Regions from separate parts of the Pedobacter roseus genome, predicted to be linked through region 2. Evidence: riboswitches for the same ligand, from Rfam matches in the RefSeq annotation. Region 2 holds a riboswitch; the other holds the start of a gene.
The links. A riboswitch is a leader RNA that binds a small molecule or an ion and turns the genes downstream of it on or off. The one in region 2 is predicted to bind cobalamin.
Positions count from the first base shown of each region.

Region 1 (9,747 bases), 2.8 Mb from region 2:
ATCCTTTTGGGGAGTTATGCATTTACTGCATTTTACCTAATTTTAAGCGTTTTATCTTTATTCGAATTTTATAAGTTGATTAAAAATTCAGGCATCAGGCCACACCGGAATATTGGTTTGGTTGCCGGATCTTTGATATTTTTAATGGCAGCAGGTTTACATTACTTAAAATATGATGTGAAATACCTGTTGCTTTGTATTCCTTTAATTTTCTCGGTTTTTATTACCGAGTTGTATAAGAAAAACAAAATTCCGTTCGCCAATATTTCTTACACTTTTGTTGGTTTTGTTTACGTAACGATTCCTTTTTGTTTTTTTCACGCACTCGGCTTCTTAAAAAACTGGAACGAATATAACTTTCATCTTCCACTGGCCTTTTTATTAATGCTTTGGGCAAATGATACCGGGGCCTATCTTTTTGGTGTAAAATACGGTAAACGAAAACTGTTCGAACGCCATTCGCCAAAGAAAAGCTGGGAAGGTTTTTTTGGAGGGATGTTTACCAGCGTGCTGGTTGCTTTTGGCCTGTCGTTCTGGTTTACAGAAAGTCCGGCATGGGTATGGGCTGGTATGGCCTTATTAATTGCAAATTTTGGTACACTGGGTGATCTGGTAGAATCGATGCTTAAACGCAGCTTGGATACAAAAGACAGTGGCGGATTATTACCAGGACATGGCGGTTTGCTAGATCGTTTTGATGGGTTGTTGTTGGCTGCACCGGTGGTTTATGCCTATTTGTATTTGATTTTGTATTAGATTAACCACAAAGACACGAAAGCACAAATAAATGAGGTTCATATTAATGTAGTTTGTTATTAGCGATGCAATCGCTATTCTCGCTAATCCTCGTTACAAACGAGGACTATGATTTTTCTATAGATTTATTTAGTGGAAGCAACCACAACATAATATTCTCTTTCTACCTGCTCACCTGTTTTACTCTGTACCTGTTCTAATTTTTTAAGGGTATTTTTAATTTGGAAGCCAGCACTTGCCAATAACTCCTGTACTTTTTCTACCTCATAAAGCGTAAAACCATAAGCAGTAAAAGGAAGATTTTGCATAAAATTTTTATCTGCAAAGCATAAGGCAAGGATGCCGTTTGGTTTTAAAGTGCGCTTAATTTCATTAAGGTATTTACTTGGATTGCTCCAGAAATAAATGGTATTGACGGTAAAAATTTTATCGAACTGATTATTTTCAAAGGGTAGCGTAGCTCCATCCGTTAGCTCAAAATGGACAATACCTTTATCAACAAAATCCTGATTGATTTTTTCTGCTTCGGCAATAATTGTTTCTGAAATATCAGCTCCATAATACTTTAAATTTTCCGCTTTTGATAATAATTGAGCAATATGCCCACCATTTCCATGGCCGATTTCTAAAATGGTATTATTGTTTTGTAGGTTTAATGCAACAATGGCCGAGCTGGTCATTCCAAGATTACTGGCGTGCATCATCTCGCCTGTTTTAATGCCATGTTCGCCTTCAGGACAGCCCAATTGCTTCGCAATATTTTTTAAATCTTCTTCAGAATGTTGATGCTCCATAATCAAATTTAAAGATTTAAACCTGATGATTTTTATACCATCTTAGCTAAAACTTATAACATTATTTGATTACCTGTACCGGTTTTTTGTTTTCATCGATGGCTACAAAAGTAAAATCGCCATGTACGGCCAGTTCCCTTCCTTCGGCATACATCTGCTCAATGTAAATTTCTACATTAACCTTTAAACTGGTATTCCCAACATGGCTTACTTTACCAATAAGCTCTATGATGGTACCCGCTGGGATTGGTTTTTTAAAATCTATCCGATCGCTGCTTACCGTTACCATAATCTGGCGGCTAAAACGTGTGGCGGTAATAAAAGCAACTTCGTCCATTAAATGCATGGCGGTGCCGCCAAAAAGCGTATCGTAATGGTTGGTTGTATTTGGGAAAACGGCTTTAAAAATACTGGTTTTTGAGTTTTCTATTCTTTCTTCTAAGGTCATGAGGGTAAATATATGATGAGTAAAAAGCTTTGACAACTTTCTGATTAGAAAGTTGTCAAAGTAAGGGCTTGCTTCAGAGAAAACTGTCGTCTCTCTGGGGTAACAATTGAGGCAATTAATTTGCCTGAAGATCTGCTGATAGTACTTCTTCCGTTTTACGCATCTCTTTTGCCGCTTCAACCATTTCGATCAATGCTTTTTTGGTTTCGTCCCATCCGCGGGTTTTTAAGCCACAATCAGGGTTTACCCACAGTTGCGCTGAAGGAATAACGGATTTTGCTTTTTTCAATAATTGAACCATTTCTTCCCGCCTCGGAACCCTTGGGGAGTGGATATCGTATACACCCGGACCAATTTCGTTTGGATATTTAAAATCGGCAAAAGCGTCTAATAGTTCCATCTGCGAACGTGAAGTTTCAATCGTGATCACGTCAGCGTCCATATCGGCAATGTTCTGGATGATATCGTTAAATTCAGAATAACACATGTGCGTATGAATCTGTGTATCGTCTTTTACGCCACTAGCCGAAATTTTAAAGGCTTTAACCGCCCAGTTCAGGTAATTTTGCCAATCTGCCTTGCGCAAAGGTAAACCCTCTCTAATGGCGGGTTCATCAATCTGAATGATTTTAATACCTGCATTCTCCAGGTCGCAAACTTCATCTCGGATGGCTAAAGCAATTTGTGTACAGGTTTCTGATCGTGGCTGATCATTACGTACAAACGACCATTGTAAAATGGTAACCGGACCAGTTAACATACCTTTCATGTATTTCGAAGTAAGCGATTGCGCATAAGCGGTCCACTTCACTGTCATAGGTTCTGGTCGCGAAACATCACCAAAAATGATTGGTGGTTTTACACAGCGCGAGCCATAGCTTTGTACCCATCCGTTTTTAGAGAAAGCGAAACCATCTAATTGCTCACCGAAGTATTCAACCATGTCGTTACGTTCAAATTCCCCATGTACGAGTACATCCAGGTCGATTTCTTCCTGCCATCTTACTGCTTTTTCGGTTTCCAGCTCAATTAGATTATCATATTCTTCAACAGTAAAAGTTGCGTTTTTAAGCTTGGCCCGCCAGCTTCTTACTTCTGCTGTTTGAGGGAAAGATCCGATGGTGGTGGTAGCATAAATGGGTAGATTAAGCTCCTGTTGTTTGATTTTTCTTGCCGAAAATGGACTCAGACGTTCGACATCCTGCTCTTTTAAGGCCGAAACACGTTCTTTTACTGCCGGATTATGGATGATCTTTGAAACTTTACGGTTAGCGATTGCAATTTTGTTTTCCTCCAGCTTTTGCAGGGTAGATGCAGGGCTTTCGTTCGTAATGAGTTTTTTTAAGGTAGCCAGCTCAGCAATTTTTTGCTTTGCATAGGCCAGCCATTGTTTAATTTCTGCCGATAAATTTTTTTCGTTGGTTTCATTGTCCAGATCAACCGGTGAGTGGATTAATGAACAGGATGGTGCAATCCATACTTTATCTAAGCCTCTTTTTTCAACCGCCTGATTAATGATAGAAACAGATTTTTCAAAATCATTCTTCCAGATGTTCCTTCCGTCTACCAAACCTAAAGAAAGGGTGGTATCCTCTTTTAACAAAGCTAAAACGTTGTTTAACTGATCTTCAGCACGTACCAGATCGATATGTAAAACATTTACCGGCAATGAAGTAGTTAAGGCAAGATTGTTACCTAAACCCTCGAAATAAGTTGCTAAAACGATCTTTAACCTTGGGAAAGCTTTTCTAATTTCCTTATAAACATATTCGTAAGCTTTTTTGTCTTTTTCGGTTAAATCTAAAGTCAAAAATGGTTCATCAAACTGTACATGTTCTACATTCAAAGCATCTAAACGAGATAAAATCTCGATATAAACCGGAAGCAGGTTTTTGATCAGGTCTATTTTTTCAAATCCGGCTTCTTTTTCCTTGCCCAATAAAAGATAGGAAACCGGGCCGATTAGAACCGGTTTGGTGGTAATACCCAATTGTTTGGCCTCGTAAAACTCATCGATGATTTTAGTTGAGAAAAGTTTAAAAGGCTGGTCTTTGTAAAACTCTGGCACAATGTAGTGGTAATTGGTATCGAACCATTTGGTCATTTCCATCGCTACTACATCCAATCCTTCTTTTTGGTAACCTCTTGCCATGGCGAAATAAAGATCAAGTTCTTCATTCCCTTTTTTCAGGATTACCTCGTTATACCTTTTCGGGATTGCCCCAAAAGTTAAGGAATGATCGAGTACATGATCGTAAAAAGAAAAATCGTTTGATGGAATCACATCAATGCCTGCTTCTTTTTGAAGTTTCCAATTTTCGTGGCGAATGTTTTTGCCCACCTGAAGTACATTTTTGTACCCAGTTTTATCTGCCCAGTAATTTTCGCAGATTTTCTTTAATTCCCTTTGACTACCTATTCGCGGGTAGCCCAGATTTTGCGTTAGCATCTCTTTTAAAGATTAAGTAAATAAATCGTTTAAAAGCTCAAAACCGTATTTTTTAATAATTTCTGTTCAAAATAAAAAGGAAAGGTTATGGCACAGCCTGCCCACTTATCAGCAAAAAAGCTTAAAGCAAGCATATAAAATTTTAATTTTATTGTGTGCAATCAGACCTGACCAATTACTTTATAACGCGAAAGTACCGTCAATTCAATATAGGCAGGTCTCCTGACTTATTCCCGATCTTATCGCCTTCCCATCCCGGTAAAACGGCACAGTGGCATGAATGATAAGACCGTTGTCTTTTTACTAAAAGACAGAATTTACAGTTGCGCGACAGCTCGTGATTTGCACACGATTCCCTATTAATCCCGGGTATAATTCCGGGAACCTGTATCGGTTGATGAAAAATAAAGTTAAGAACTTACATCAGTACAAATGTATGGATTAGGATTTAAAGATTAAGGTATTTTTGTAAGCGTTGATTTTACCACCTCTCATCAGTTAGAGACTATGTGGACATATATAGTAAATATTTTTTCGCTCTATGCCGCGGAGGCATGGTACTTTGGAGCGCCAAAGTACCCAAAGCGCTTTGTCAATCCAACAAGGAGCCTCCACACGACCTCTCCCTCATCAAAAACAACGGCACTTTGTTTTGTTCGTTGATGCTAATTGAATGTTTTTGCAAATCTGAACACAAAACCACTGCGTTAAGGTTTGATTGTGCTAAGGGGTTCTGTCCTGCATCTGTTTTTTTGATTTCCCGCTCTTGGGATTGACGACGTTCTTCGGTATAACCTGTTCGTTTTTTCAAAGCAAGCCAACATAGTGCCTTAAAAAATTTCAACGACGCGTTACATAATAAATTAGGTGAACGGGCATAAACACTTATATCTGTGTGCATCCTTTTTATCTGTGGTTAATAGTGTGCTCATGGAATCACTTGTAACAAATTTACAGCAAGCCGTTTTTGGTGCTGATTCTCTATTATATTTGGTTACCTAACTAAACACCCTTATTATGATAAAAAACTACTTTAAAGGGCTTTGCATTGCTTTTTTAATGGTAAACAGCTATGCAGTGCTGGCGCAGGAGGTACCAACGCCAAAATCTCATTTCGGTTTTGATATCGGCGACGATTATCAATTGGCCAATTATACCCAAACAGAAGCGTACTTTAAAAAGCTTGCAGCAACTTCTAACCGTGTTAAACTGGTTGATATCGGGAAAACCGAAGAAGGAAGAAGTCAATATATGCTGATTGTTTCTTCACCTGAAAACCTAAAGAAATTAGATCGTTATAAAGAAATTTCACAACAACTGGCCCATGCCGAAATTACGCCTGAGCAGGCCAAAGCATTGGCACAGGAAGGAAAAGCAGTAGTTTGGATAGATGGAGGCCTTCATGCAAACGAGGTAGTTGGTGCCCATCAATTGATCGAAACAGTATATGAATTTGCTTCCAGAACTGATGCTGAGACCTTACGTATTTTAGATAATGTAATCATCTTGTTTACACATGCCAACCCCGATGGGCAGGAATTGGTGAGCAATTGGTACATGAGGGATAAGGATCCAAAAAAACGAACAACCTCCGGACTGCCTGTTTTGTATGAGAAATATGCGGGACATGATAATAACCGCGACTTCTTTATGTTAAACCTTAAAGAAACACAAAATATCGGCCGTCAGCTTTTTGTAGAGTGGATCCCTCAGATTATGTATAACCACCATCAGGCTGGTCCTGCGGGAACAGTTGTTGCTGGTCCGCCTTATCGTGATCCTTTTAATTATGTTTTCGACCCTACGATATTAACCAGTTTAGATGCTGTGGGAGCGGCGATGCACAACAGGATGAATGTAGAAAACAAGCCTGGTTATACGCAGCGTGGCGGCTCGGTTTATTCTACCTGGTACAATGGTGGATTAAGAACTACAACCTATTTCCACAATATGGTTGGGCTTTTAACAGAAATTATCGGGAACCCTACCCCTTCTGAAATTCCATTGGTTCCGTCGCGTTTACTGCCAAGCGGTGATTCGCCAAATCCAATTACGCCTAGAAAATGGTATTTTAAAAACTCAATCGATTATTCAGTTTCTTTAAACTATGCGGTTTTAGGTTATGCACAGCGTTACCGCGACGAATTATTGTACAACATTTATCAAATGGGCAGAAATTCGATCGAAAGAGGCAAAAAAGATACATGGTCTTTCTCTCCAAAGAAAATTGAGGCCATTAATAATGCTGCAAAGGGCGAAAAAGGTGCCCCCATTGCTGGTGGAGATGCTGATTTTGGACCAAGGAGACAGATCAGTATGAAAGCTTTTGATACGGTAATGAAAGCTCCTGCAAACCGTGATCCACGGGGTTATATTTTATCTGCAGATCAGCCCGATTTTAACTCTGCCATTAAGTTTTTAAATGCATTGATCAGAACGGGAATTGTGGTACAAAAAGCAACCGCTTCATTTGCAGTTGCAGGTAAAAATTATCCTGCGGGAAGCTACGTGGTAAAAACTGATCAGGCTTTCCGTCCACATGTGTTGGATATGTTTGAGCCTCAGGATCATCCAAACGATTTTAAATACGAAGGAGGTGCGCCAATTCCACCTTATGATGCTGCCGGATGGACTTTGGCTTATTTAATGGATGTTAAATTCGACCGTATTCTGGACGACTTTTCAGGTCCCTTTGAAAAAAATCCTTATGGGGAACTTTTAAAACCAGAGAATAAACTGCCAAATGGATCAGAATATGTATTAAGTGCAGCACAAAATGATTCTTATTCCGCAGTTAATGATTTATTGAAAAACAAAGTTGAGGTTTACCGCTCTTCTGAAAATGGAGATTTTTATGTTTCATCGGCAGGAAAACCGGTATTGGAAAAAGCAAACATTAAACTAAAAACGGCTGCTGCCCCTAAAAATAAAATTAAAGTTTCGACAGCCAGAATTGCACTTTGGGATACCTACGGTGGTTCAATGGCCTCGGGTTGGGTGCGGTTTTTAATGGAACAGTATCATTACAACGCCACAGTAATCTATCCTCAGGATATTGATGCCGGAAACTTAAAATCTAAATACGATGTGATCATTTTTGTAGGTGGTGCAGTTCCATCGGTTCAGGGCGGCGCCAATGGAAACAGATCTTTCGGACCAAAGGCAGATGAAATTCCACAGGAATTTAGAAACCGTTTAGGCAGGATTAACGCTGATAAATCAATCCCTGAGTTAAAGAAATTCTTAGAGGCTGGTGGCAATATTGTAACCATTGGCAGCAGTACCAACCTGGCTTATCACTTAAATCTTCCGGTACGCAATGCGATGGTAGAAATTGTAAACGGAGAAGAAAAAAGGTTACCAGCTGAAAAATACTATGTTCCTGGAAGTGTGTTAAATGTTGGCGTAGATACCTCTTTACCCACCAATTGGGGAATGGAAAAGGAAGCCGATGTATATTTTGATAATAGTCCGGTTTTTAAACTCACTGGCGATGCCATTGCTTCCGGAAAGATTAAACCTTTAATGTGGTTCGAAACAGCTACGCCACTGCGCAGTGGCTGGGCCTGGGGGCAAGCCTATCTTCAAGATGGTGTAACGGCTTTTGAAGCAAAAGTTGGCAAAGGAAAACTGCTAGCATTCGGTCCGGAAATTGCTTTCAGGGCACAAACGCATGGTACTTTTAAGCTGATATTTAACCAGTTGTATAAATAATTATAATTGAGTTTTTGGTCATATTGAGCTTATCGAAATGCATAAATTGCATTTATGCTGTTTCTTCAGCAAACTACCATTGACAAATTTAATACAAAGGTCGTCATTTCGACTGAAGCGTAGCGAAATGGAGAAATCTTTTAACATAGTTCAAAGATTTCTCCACTGCGGTCGAAATGACGATATCTAGATATAAATTCTATTGAGACATGATAACCACTATCCTAAACGATAGTGGCTTTTTACTTTTGCCTTACTATAGCCAATTATAATCCGCTTAATTTTGTATTATGAAAGTAGAAATCTGGTCGGACGTAATGTGTCCGTTTTGCTATATCGGGAAAAGACATTTTGAGCAGGCAATTGAAAAATTGCCCTTCAAAAATGAAATTGAAATAGATTGGAAGAGTTTTCAGCTCAATCCGGAGTATCACAATACCAATAATGAAACAGTATACGATTACCTTTCGAGAAGTAAAGGAATGCCGGTTGAGCAAGCCAAACAGATGACAAAGCAGGTGGTTGATATGGCGGCGAATGCAGGCTTAAGCATCGATTTCGATACCAATATCCCTGCTAATACTTTTAACGCACACCGTTTAATCCATTTAGCTGCCAAACATAATCTTCAGGATTTAGCCGAAGAAAAATTATTTGAAGCCCATTTTGTTAATAGTAAAAATATTGGCGAAACGGATGTCTTAGTTGATCTTGCAGTTGAAATTGGCTTGGATAAGGATGAAGCTGTAGCAGTTTTAAATAGTGATCAATTTGCTGAAGCCGTGCGCTACGATATTTATGAAAGCCAGAATTTAGGCATCCGTGGCGTACCTTATTTTGTAATGGACCGCAAATATGGCGTTTCGGGCGCTCAGCCAGTTCAGGCTTTCACAGATGCGCTTACCCAAAGTTTTGCCGAGTGGAAAGAAACTCAGCCTAAACCACACTTACCTCATTAAATAAAAATAATGATGCGGTTTGTGATGAGAATGGTTGTGAGATATAGGTTTGTTTCCCGCAGATTATGCTGATTTTCGCAGATTTTTCTGCGAAAATCTTTTTGATCTGCGGGAGATAAGGATTCGTCTTGCTACATTTATTTCAGCATCTATTGAAAGAAATCAATGCACATTAGGTCCTTCGACTACGCTCAGGATGAAAGATTCTAAATACGGTCGTCATTCCCGCGCAGGCGGGAATCTTAATCAACCAGCTGTCCTAATAATGCATTACGATTCCCAATCAAGTTGGGAATGACGATTCGCCTATACCTGCACCATCACTTTTTACTCAGGATTACAATGGCCTGGAATAAATGCCCGCATTAACCTATCGGCTTAACTACCGATTTTGATTCTTCAACGGAGTTAATAAATACTCCAAACCATTCACCCGAATTTCGAACATAGTAGCCATTAAATCGCCCAATTTACCCTTTGGGAAACCCTTATCCTTATACCACAGCAAATAACTTTCAGGGATATTGCAGATCAGGTAACCTTTATACTTTCCATAAGGCATTTGCATTTTCACTAAATCGAGTAATAAGGTTGGGTCTAACATTTTTATTTTAAGGTAGTGCTGAT
Region 1 covers NZ_CP060723.1:5,358,169-5,367,915, reverse strand. The annotation lists gene H9L23_RS22110 (phosphatidate cytidylyltransferase) at 1-756, shown strand, start outside; gene H9L23_RS22105 (class I SAM-dependent methyltransferase) at 882-1,550, opposite strand; gene H9L23_RS22100 (acyl-CoA thioesterase) at 1,612-1,998, opposite strand; gene metE (5-methyltetrahydropteroyltriglutamate--homocysteine S-methyltransferase) at 2,114-4,447, opposite strand; cobalamin riboswitch at 4,643-4,851, opposite strand; gene H9L23_RS22090 (M14 family metallopeptidase) at 5,465-8,161, shown strand; gene H9L23_RS22085 (DsbA family oxidoreductase) at 8,452-9,120, shown strand; gene H9L23_RS22080 (DUF3820 family protein) at 9,503-9,724, opposite strand.
Region 1: another riboswitch for cobalamin. It lies ahead of metE (5-methyltetrahydropteroyltriglutamate--homocysteine S-methyltransferase); the one in region 2 lies ahead of H9L23_RS10815 (TonB-dependent receptor plug domain-containing protein).

Region 2 (9,747 bases):
ATTGCTTGTAGCCTGTGCGCCCGCAGTAATCCCAAATGTATGTTTTGGTCTGCGGAAAAGATAGTCAGCAACAGCATTATCAACAAAGTTGAACTCATTTCCTTCTACATAAGCATAATAACCATTGATGTTAAACACGCCGAATTTAATCGCTGGTTCAACTTCGAAACCTTTGGTTTTCTGACTTACCTGGTTAATGTATCCATTAGGGTAAGCATAAATGATTGCATCGGTTAAATCGCGTTTGTAACCTGCTAAACGCAAGCTAAATTTGTCATCAGCAAAGCTAAAATTAACACCAGCTTCGTAATTCTGCGATTTTTCAGGCTTTAAATCCAAATTAGCACCAAACTGACCAAAAAGCATGTTTAAGGTAGGAACTTTAAATGCGGTTGAAACCGTTCCGAATAATTTTATCTCTTTAATGATGTTGATGCTTGGGGTAATAGAATAAGTATAGTTTTCGCCATATTGTTCGTGTTTATTGTAACGTCCGCCAACTTCAAGGTTAAATACACTTAAATCGTGTAAAAATAATGATCCGTAAGCGGCAAAAATGTTGGTTTCAGGTTTATTGGTTGCTGATGATAATTTCATTACACGGTTATCGATACCCACCAATAAATCTAATTTATTACCTAGTTTTTGGTTGTAGAATAAATCCAATAATGATACCCTGCCTTCGTTAACACTAGGATATTGGCTGTGCGCATCATTTCTTGTACTTTCAAAACTATAATTCAAGGTTACTTTACCAGTTGCAAATTCATATTTGGCATTGGTACCTGCAGCAAAGTTTTTCAGAATCGAATAATTGTTTGCATCGGTAAAAGCGCCTCCATCAAACTTGTAATTGCCATAATAATAACGTACAAATGGATTTACAGAGAAGTGATTGTCCAGTTTGATCCCGAAATTTGCATTTAAGGCATCGGTTTTAAATCCGTCTTTATCAAATGTAGCTGTACTTCCCACTGGTGTAGCCGCTTCAGAAATGCCGTCTGTTTTGGCATGGGTATAGTTAATGTTATACGAAAAACCTTCAACACCGCCGTTCAAACCAATGGTTCCTTTGTAGGTTTCGTAACTGCCTGCACTGGCAACACCATATATGGTATTTCCTTTTGGGCCACCTTTTTTAGTGATGATGTTGATTACCCCAGCAACGGCATCAGAACCATAAATGGTAGACTGACCACCCCTTAAAATTTCGATGTGATCAATCTGATCGATAGAAATCAATCTTAAATCGAATGCACCTCCGTTTCCTGATGGATCGTTTTGCACAATACCATCAATTAAAACCACGGCATAAGCACTTCCTGCTCCTCTAAAAAATACCGATTTGTTTAATCCCGGATTGCTGCTTGAACCTGCTACAATAATCCCTGCCTGCTCGCTAATAAGTTCAGGCAATGATTTACCGTTACTGCGATCCAATACTTCGCGACTGATGATGGTAACCACTTTACCGGTTTGCGATTGCTTCTGATCATTTTTAGTTGCAGAAATTACAACATCTTTGAGCTGCAAACTGTCTTGAGTTTGAGCATTAGCCACCTGGCCAATCATTAACTGCGCGAGCCCCAGCCCTGCTACAGTTAGCATACTTTTTTTGTTCATTTGATTGTGAGTTTTGCCCACAGCCAACAGATTAGAAAAGGAAATGAAAATACGAACAACGTTAATATCTCAATCCTAGCTTCAATCCCCGAAAGCTATGAAATTAAACGCTAAAGGCAGGTCTTCTGACTTACTCCCGGTTTTCTGTCTTCCCGCTCAGTAGTGAATTGGGCAGTGACTTATAGATTGAAAAACGTTATAGAGCTTACAGCTGCGGGACAGTTACAGATTTTCACTGTATTCCCTTTTAATCCCGGTTGTAAGGCCGGAAACCAAAAGCAGCGCAAAGGTAGTAAAAAAAGCATAGAGCAAAGAGTGGAAAGCATGGGGTAGCTTTGCGCATATTTAAAGCTTATTATTATGCTAAATCGCGTCTAACTATATACTATTTGAGTATCATTTGATATGATTCACAATATATCTTCCGTGTTTTCAGTGCCTCCGTGGCAAAAAAAATAGGCTCTAGCTGGACACAAAGAATAAGTATAGCTTTTTTCTGAAAATGAATGTCATTGATGCTTCGGAAACAACAGTCCCGTTATCCGCTGTAGCTCCGATGAAAAACCGGAGGCTGCCGCTACTACCGGGTTTATAAATGAGGGTTTGTAGTATTAAAATCAAGCTTTATAAAAAAGGCCTGCAATGATGATTTTGCAGACCTTTAACATTTGAGGCATTATAATATTTTAATGGAAAATGGCTAAATCATTAAAAAATATCTTTGTAAAATCGGTAGTAACGCCATCGCCGCCATATTTAATTCTTTTTACCAATGCACCTGTAGATGCATTGTAAATCAATAAGTAGTTTACAGTAGCGGCTGCCCCATAATTTTGGATTCCGTTTACCACGATATAATCTTTGTTTTTATCGTAGCGGATGGCTCCGTAAACCATAAAAGGATCTTCGGTAATATTAATAAATGGCTGTGATAACGACGTTTTATCACCATCAATATATTTATAAATTGCCTTTCCTGAATGATAGAAAATAGCATTTTCTTTTGCTGATGCGGTAATGCGGGTCGGTGCATCCAATCCAAATGTTCCTATTGATACAGGTAATGCTATACCTGCTGTATCTAAGTTATTATCAATGGCAATTAACCGGCTACCCGTAGAAGCCCAGATTTTTCCATTAGGTGTTTGAGCAAAACCTCTGTTAATGCTGGAGAAACTTTTTACCAGTGAATAATTATTAGCGTATACAATTTTAGCACCATTGCTCTGTAACAGGTAAACGTAATCGCCTTTTTTCCACATATCGCCGGTATTCACCGCACCAACTGAAGTCAGTTTATTTTGCACGGCCAATGTATTCAGATCAATCTGGTAAACGCCGTCATTTGCACTTACCAATCCCCTGTTTCCATCAACCTGTATCATACTTCTCCAGTTGCTGGCCTCCTGTACGTATCTTGCCTCTTCTTTTAAGCTGTATTCGTTTATTTTCACAATCGGGCCGTTTACTTTGGACATGAGATATATGCTACCGTTAATTATTGAGGCAAACTGCAACGTACTCGTTTTAGCCGCATTTGACAATATCTTACCCGGGTTTTCCTTTTCATAAGCCCTGATATTAAGGGTATCTTCACCATAACGGTAAAAACTCACTGTACCAGCATTTTGTCCATAAGAGCCCTCTCCAATTACAAAAAAGCCATTTTCGTATTTACCTGTAACCGGATCTATCTGCAGGTTTTCTACACTGTCCTTTTTACAACCGTATAATCCGGTAGTTAAAACTAATGCCCCTATCAGTAATTGTTTAAAGTTTAATTGTTTCATTATAATATATTGTGTTATTTATTTTTTTAAAAGTTTAAGATCAACCGCGCCACCAAATTCTGTAGAGATTTCGCCCAAATAGCGCGACCGTTCATTATCATTATCAGGGCTAAAAGGATTCCCATTATTATTCTGTGCAGTGTATACCTTTACAAAATCGATAGCAGTGAGATTAACTTTTTCACCGGCGGCATTTACTGCCCAATCAATGTCGAAGGAGTTATATCCTCTTCCCAACGACTCCTGCAAAGCGATGTAATCACTTGATCCATTATCGGAGTAGCCAAAAGCAAAAGGTTTATTGGTGATGATCTCACCAGAGGTAAGTGTGTTTTTAAGCAAAGTTCCGGTAAAAGAAATTTCATTAGCGGTTGCCCATGAAGGAAAATAATCCTGTGCATGGAATTGATTTCTCAACACCAATCCTTCTTTCCCCTGGTTGTCTGTCCAGCGGATATCATCAGTTATTTTTGCGGGTTTGTAATAGGTAATTTTATAATTCTTGATGGTAGTTGAGGCATTGTATTCACTTCCGGCGAGTTCATACCAAATATCATCAGGTAATCCATTTTTGTTTACATCCTGCATTACAGACACAATTCCCGGTTCGGAAAACTCCATATCCACACCAATTAACGGATTACCGTAAATGCCAAGATCGGCTCCGGCTGCATTGGTAACGCTATGATCGAAACCGAATACGATAAAACCTCCATAGGCACCAAGTGAAACCAGACCATTACCAGCACTACCAATTAATATATCGGTTTTAACAAGATCGTTGGTAAACTGACCTGGCGCCTGTTTAAATTCGTATATTTTGTTTAAATAAGGAGATTGTGTAGCAACGGGCTTTTCTCCTCCGCCATCTTTTTCAACTGCACTTTCTTTTTTACACGAAAAAAGCATAGCTGACAATATTGCCAAGGTTATTATAGGTTTTGTTTTCATATTAAGATAATTGAATTAGATAAGAGCGTTAATTCATTATAATCTTTTTCCTAGAAAGCTATTTGATGCCTAAATCCACAGCACCTTTTACTTCGGTAGATATTTCTCCAAGAAGTGTATTCCCTTTTTCCCTTTGTCCGGTATATACTTTCACGAAATCAATGGTATTTAAAGCTATTTTCTTTCCGTTTTTATCAAGGGCCCAATCTAAATCGAAGCTATTATATCTTTTAGTGGCATAATCATCATCTATCGACCAACTATCGGTATAACCCCATGGAAAAGCATTATTAATAAAAATACTTCCGTTTTTACCCCATGTAGAGGTCAGTAAGGTTCCTTTTAATGTTAATTTTTCCTGATCAGGCGCAAATTCAGGGTAGAAATTATGCTTGTGAAAATTGTTTACATCGTAGGTACCGCTATTTCCCTGATTATCCGTCCAGCTTACATTGGCAAAACCTTTTGGGTTGGTATAAGTGATTTCATAATTTTTAATGGTTAATGGATTGTTGTATTCGCTACCAGCCAGTTCATACCATTCATCATCAGGTTTTCCATTTCCATTAACATCCTGACTTACCATTACAATTCCCGGCTCAGCCCATGGTGTTGTACCACCAATCGGATTACCGTAAATAGCCAGATCTGCGCCTGTATTATTCACTACAGAATGATCGAAGCCAAAAATAATATAACCACCAAAGCCTCCTAAACTGATGAGACCGGTTTTGCTTACATCACCTATAATTTTTTGTGCACCAACCAGGCTGCCCAAACTCTCATTAATAAACTGGCCAGGTGCTGGCAAATATTCGAAAACAGCGGTGATATATTTGGTGCTATTGGGTGTAATTTCTACAACCGGAACCGGAACAGTTACTGTGTATTTGTGAGCAAACGAACCGGTGTTGTTACTTGCGGTATACTCAATAACATAAGTGCCGGCTTTACTTGGCGTAAAATCGTAATTATAGACACTGCTTACCACTTTACCATCCAACTTCCATTGGTGATTAAATCCAATGCCATTGTTAGTTCCTGCAGCAAAAGCGATTTTGGTATTTACTTTTGAAGTCATGGTTTCTACTTTGATGGTGAGGTTAACATCTGGTGCAACTTCAGTGTCTTTTTTACAACTGTAAATCAGGGTTGCAATACCGAGCATTACTATTAGATAAGTTTTTTTCATGTGTTATTGATTATATATTTTTTGGATGCTTTTTATTATTCGTATTTATAATTGTAATTGAATACGGCATGTTGCGGCAGCCCCGACGTTTTAAAGCTGAACTTTACTTTTCCATCTGTTCCAAAGCAATATGTAAGGCCTTCGCTGTTATTATAGTTATTGGCATCGGCAACCACTACCTCTTTGCTGAATGGATTAATGGTGATTCCGTAAATGGTATTGATAACCTGCCCATCAGTAATCAAACTTGCACCTAAGGCGCCACTAGTGGTATTAAGGGCTTTAATATCGGGGCTACTGTAAATATCTTTAGATAGATAAGCTGTTGATCCATTGATGGCAATAGCACCCAGATCATAGCTGTAGGATGCAATTTTGGTATCCGTAGCGCTGCTGATCCTATCCAGTGATGGATTGTTATTAATGATATAATCATTCCAGCATACCACGAACAAATCACCATTATCAGCCGCTTGTATCCTTACGGGATTATTGTTTACGGCAATATCTTTTGTTTTGGTAAAGGTTGCTAAATCGATTACTGATACCTTGTTTTTTGCTCCGTTCTGGTAATAAGGATGTGACGAATTGCATACATATAACTTGCCGTTAGCTACTGCCAGTTGTTCAAGTCCTTCAGATAGGGTAATTTCACCATCAATAGCCATTGATGCAGTATCGATACGGCTCACTTTTCCATCATATCTCGAAACGTAAGCTTTGTCTTTATAAAAAGCTACAAACCTTGGGACATAACCATCCGTTGCAGAATTAAATGGAATCCTTTTTAGTGATTTACAGGATTTGATATCAATAATATCCAAAAACGATTGTTTTGTACCCTGAATACCTGCTACGACGCAATACATTTTGCTTCCATATTGCTCTAAATCGTTTGCAGTTTCTCCTAATGATACACCATTTACCTGTTTGTAATAATCGGCAACTGCAGTTTTGGTTGCTACATCATAATAAGAAATGGCACTGTTATTATTCCCCATCAATCCTTCGCAAAGCATATAAATGCCTTTGGTTTCAGAGATTACAGGAACTTTTACTGCTGATGTTTTCGGTTTCTCAGGTTCTTCAACATCTTCCTTCTTGCATGAAGCAAGCAGTATAACCGCTGTAGTAATAAGGATTAAACCTGTTTTGGTGTAAAAATTTCTCATGGTATATATTTAGTTTATAAATGCAATGTGGGCTGGTATATCGCCAGTGGTAACCGACCATTTCAAGCGGCCTTCCGGACTGTAACAGTGTAATTTTCCGGGTGTAACATAATCTTTAGCATCGGTTACGTATACATCTTTACTGGTAGGGTTAACGGCAATTCCGTAAGGGATTTTAATGTCCTTGTCAGTACCGTCTGTAATGAATTTGCGCTCCATTATCGTTTCGTCCTTTACGTTGATCATGTTATAGCTAATTTTATTTTTACCCTCTATGTAGTTCCATTCTGTGCTATAGATATAGGCGTAATCATCATCAATAACCAGATTACCAGCGGCAATATTGAATACTTTTTTAATCTGATCGGTTTGCGTATCAATTACAAAAAGCTTTGAAGTGATGGTATAATAATCACCACGTGAGGTCACGTACAAATCGCCATAACGATCAGCTTTAATGCGATGCAGGTTAATGGCAACCTCAATGCGTTTAATTTCTTTAAGACTGGGTAGATCGATTACTGATACGGTATGCTCATAATCCGGCGGACTATAACCACCAGAATTGGCTACATATAATTTAGTGCCGATAATGGCCATTTCTTCCGGCTGTCTGCCTACCTCAACAGTACGGTTTATGATGAGCGCCGCCGTGTCTATCTCTGCCACAATACCATTCGGTGCCTTTGGATCGCCAACTTTACCTAAATAAGCACTTACATAAGCTTTGCCATTACTGAAAGTGATGTAACGGCAATTGGTGATATTGATTTGTCCGATTTTCTTTCCGGTTTTCACATTCAACACCTCAACTTTATTCGATACGTTAACCACTACATAAAGCTTGTTTCCATAACGTCCAATATCATTTCCCACATCGCCCAAACCTTTGGTTACCTCTGGGTTTACCTGATTGTACAAGTTGCGGGTATAAATGCCATTTACAAGGTCCATATAATCTAAAGAGGCCTTGTTCATATTCATATTGCCTTCATTAACCAGGTAAAAACCTTTAATAGCAGAAGTTGGCTCTGGTTCTACCCTGCTAATTTCTGAAGGCAAAGGCTGGGGATCTTTTCTACAGGCGCCAATAATCAGCAGTAGCAATATGTATATCGTAGATTTTAAAGGCCTCATAGCTTATAATTTAGGGTTAGCCTGTAATTTCTACCCGGCATAGGGAAATTTGGAATAAGGTCGTAGTATTGGTTAAGCAGGTTATTTACTTCACCATTGATATTGATACTTCCTTTTTTTAGTTTAAACTCATAACCAATGGCTGCATCATGGGTATACCAGGGCTCCATGTAATTATAAATGTTGTTTGCCCTTTGATTATATCGGAAACCTGTGTAAATAAAACCATAGTTTGCATGCCAGTTTTGGTAATCCAGGCGTGCTAAAAATGAACCACTGTTTTCGGGGATATAAGGAATCTGATCCTGATAAGTTTCTTCCAGTTTTGAAATTACATCGACTGCCTTTTGATAGGTGTAATTCAGTCCAATATTAACCAGTAGATCAGCAAAAGGCTCAAATGCGGTTTTGGTATTAATTTCTAAACCATGAATATCGACCAAACCGATATTGTACATAATCCAGCGGTACAGGTTTGCCCCCGGTTGTGCCACAATTTTATCTTTTACCCGATTGTAATAAACATCAGATTGGATATCGATAAACTTTAATTTATGGTTTTTAAAGTTTTTGAAATAAGTTATACCAACATCATATTGTTTAGTGTACTCAGGGTTTAAAAGTGTATTACCAATAAAAGTATAATACAGATCATTAAAAGTAGGCATCCTGAAAATGTCTTTATAAAATGCCCTGATCCTGATGTCCCGATCCTTTAACAACTTCCACGACAGCATTACCGTTGGACTAAAAACCTGCTTGTTACCCGCTGAAGAATATAATTTTACCTGATCCATTACAGTGGTGCTCAATAGATTTGCCTGGATGGTGAGCTGTTCTAGTGTTAGCGATGAACTTATCACATTTAAAAAGGTATTCCTGCCTGGGTAAGGAAAACGATAAATATTGGCATCCAATGTTTGATAGGTATAATCAGATGCATAAGCCACTTCCCAAACCGAATTGATTTTATATTTTCCAGAAACAGATAAGTATGCTTCCTGCTCTTTAAAGCGGTTATCTAAAAAGCCTGTGGTGGTTACATAATCGGGGTCTAAATAACGCTGATAAACATAAGCGTATTTTCCATTTACGAGAATGCTGAATTTATCGGATAGGTTTTTCTCTACACTCCCCTGGATAAAGAAATCGCGGTCCCATATTCTTTGCGTAAAATCGAACCTGTTGGCCACAATTGCACCTGGTAATCCCCTGTCTGATAAAAAAGAATAAGCTTGAGCGTGCCATTTTCCATTTTTAAATTTGCCAAACAATGCAGCCTGTAAGCGAAAACGTTCTACATCGCCATTATTTCTTACCGCAGTGGTATCAAAAACACCATTGGTATACCTGAATTTATATTTCCCATCGGCATGTATATATTCGGTACTGATACTGGCATTTAAATTCTGGTTAATTTTATAGCGATAAATTAAGGAAGGATTGATCAATCCAAACGATCCGCTTTTTAAACCCAGCTCAAATTGCTGTTGCTGGTTTCCTTCTAAATCAGGTTCTTTGGTTTTTAAATAAATGCTGCTTGCCGAAGCATAACCCTTAGCCGGAATAAGTAATTCTGGCTTTTGCCCGCTATATAAAGCAATTTCCTGGAGATTGCTAAGCGAGAATTTCCCTAAATCTACCTGCCCGTTCTGTGCATTGCCAATCTGGATGCCGTCTAAAAAAACTGAGGTATGGTTGGTGCCCAGGCTTCGAACATTTACGGTTTTTAAACCACCTATCCCACCGTAATCTTTCAATTGTACACCCGAAAAGTAACGGATGGCATCAGCCACTGATAAACTATTGATTCTTTTCAGATCTTCGCCAGATAAGATCTGAAGCGGTGTTGGTGATTTGCTTTGCTCGGTTAAACGGTACT
Region 2 covers NZ_CP060723.1:2,586,857-2,596,603, forward strand. The annotation lists gene H9L23_RS10815 (TonB-dependent receptor plug domain-containing protein) at 1-1,623, opposite strand, end outside; cobalamin riboswitch at 1,722-1,915, opposite strand; gene H9L23_RS10820 (DUF5074 domain-containing protein) at 2,310-3,413, opposite strand; gene H9L23_RS10825 (PKD domain-containing protein) at 3,432-4,364, opposite strand; gene H9L23_RS10830 (PKD domain-containing protein) at 4,423-5,556, opposite strand; gene H9L23_RS10835 (YncE family protein) at 5,592-6,728, opposite strand; gene H9L23_RS10840 (YncE family protein) at 6,738-7,865, opposite strand; gene H9L23_RS10845 (TonB-dependent receptor) at 7,862-9,747, opposite strand, start outside.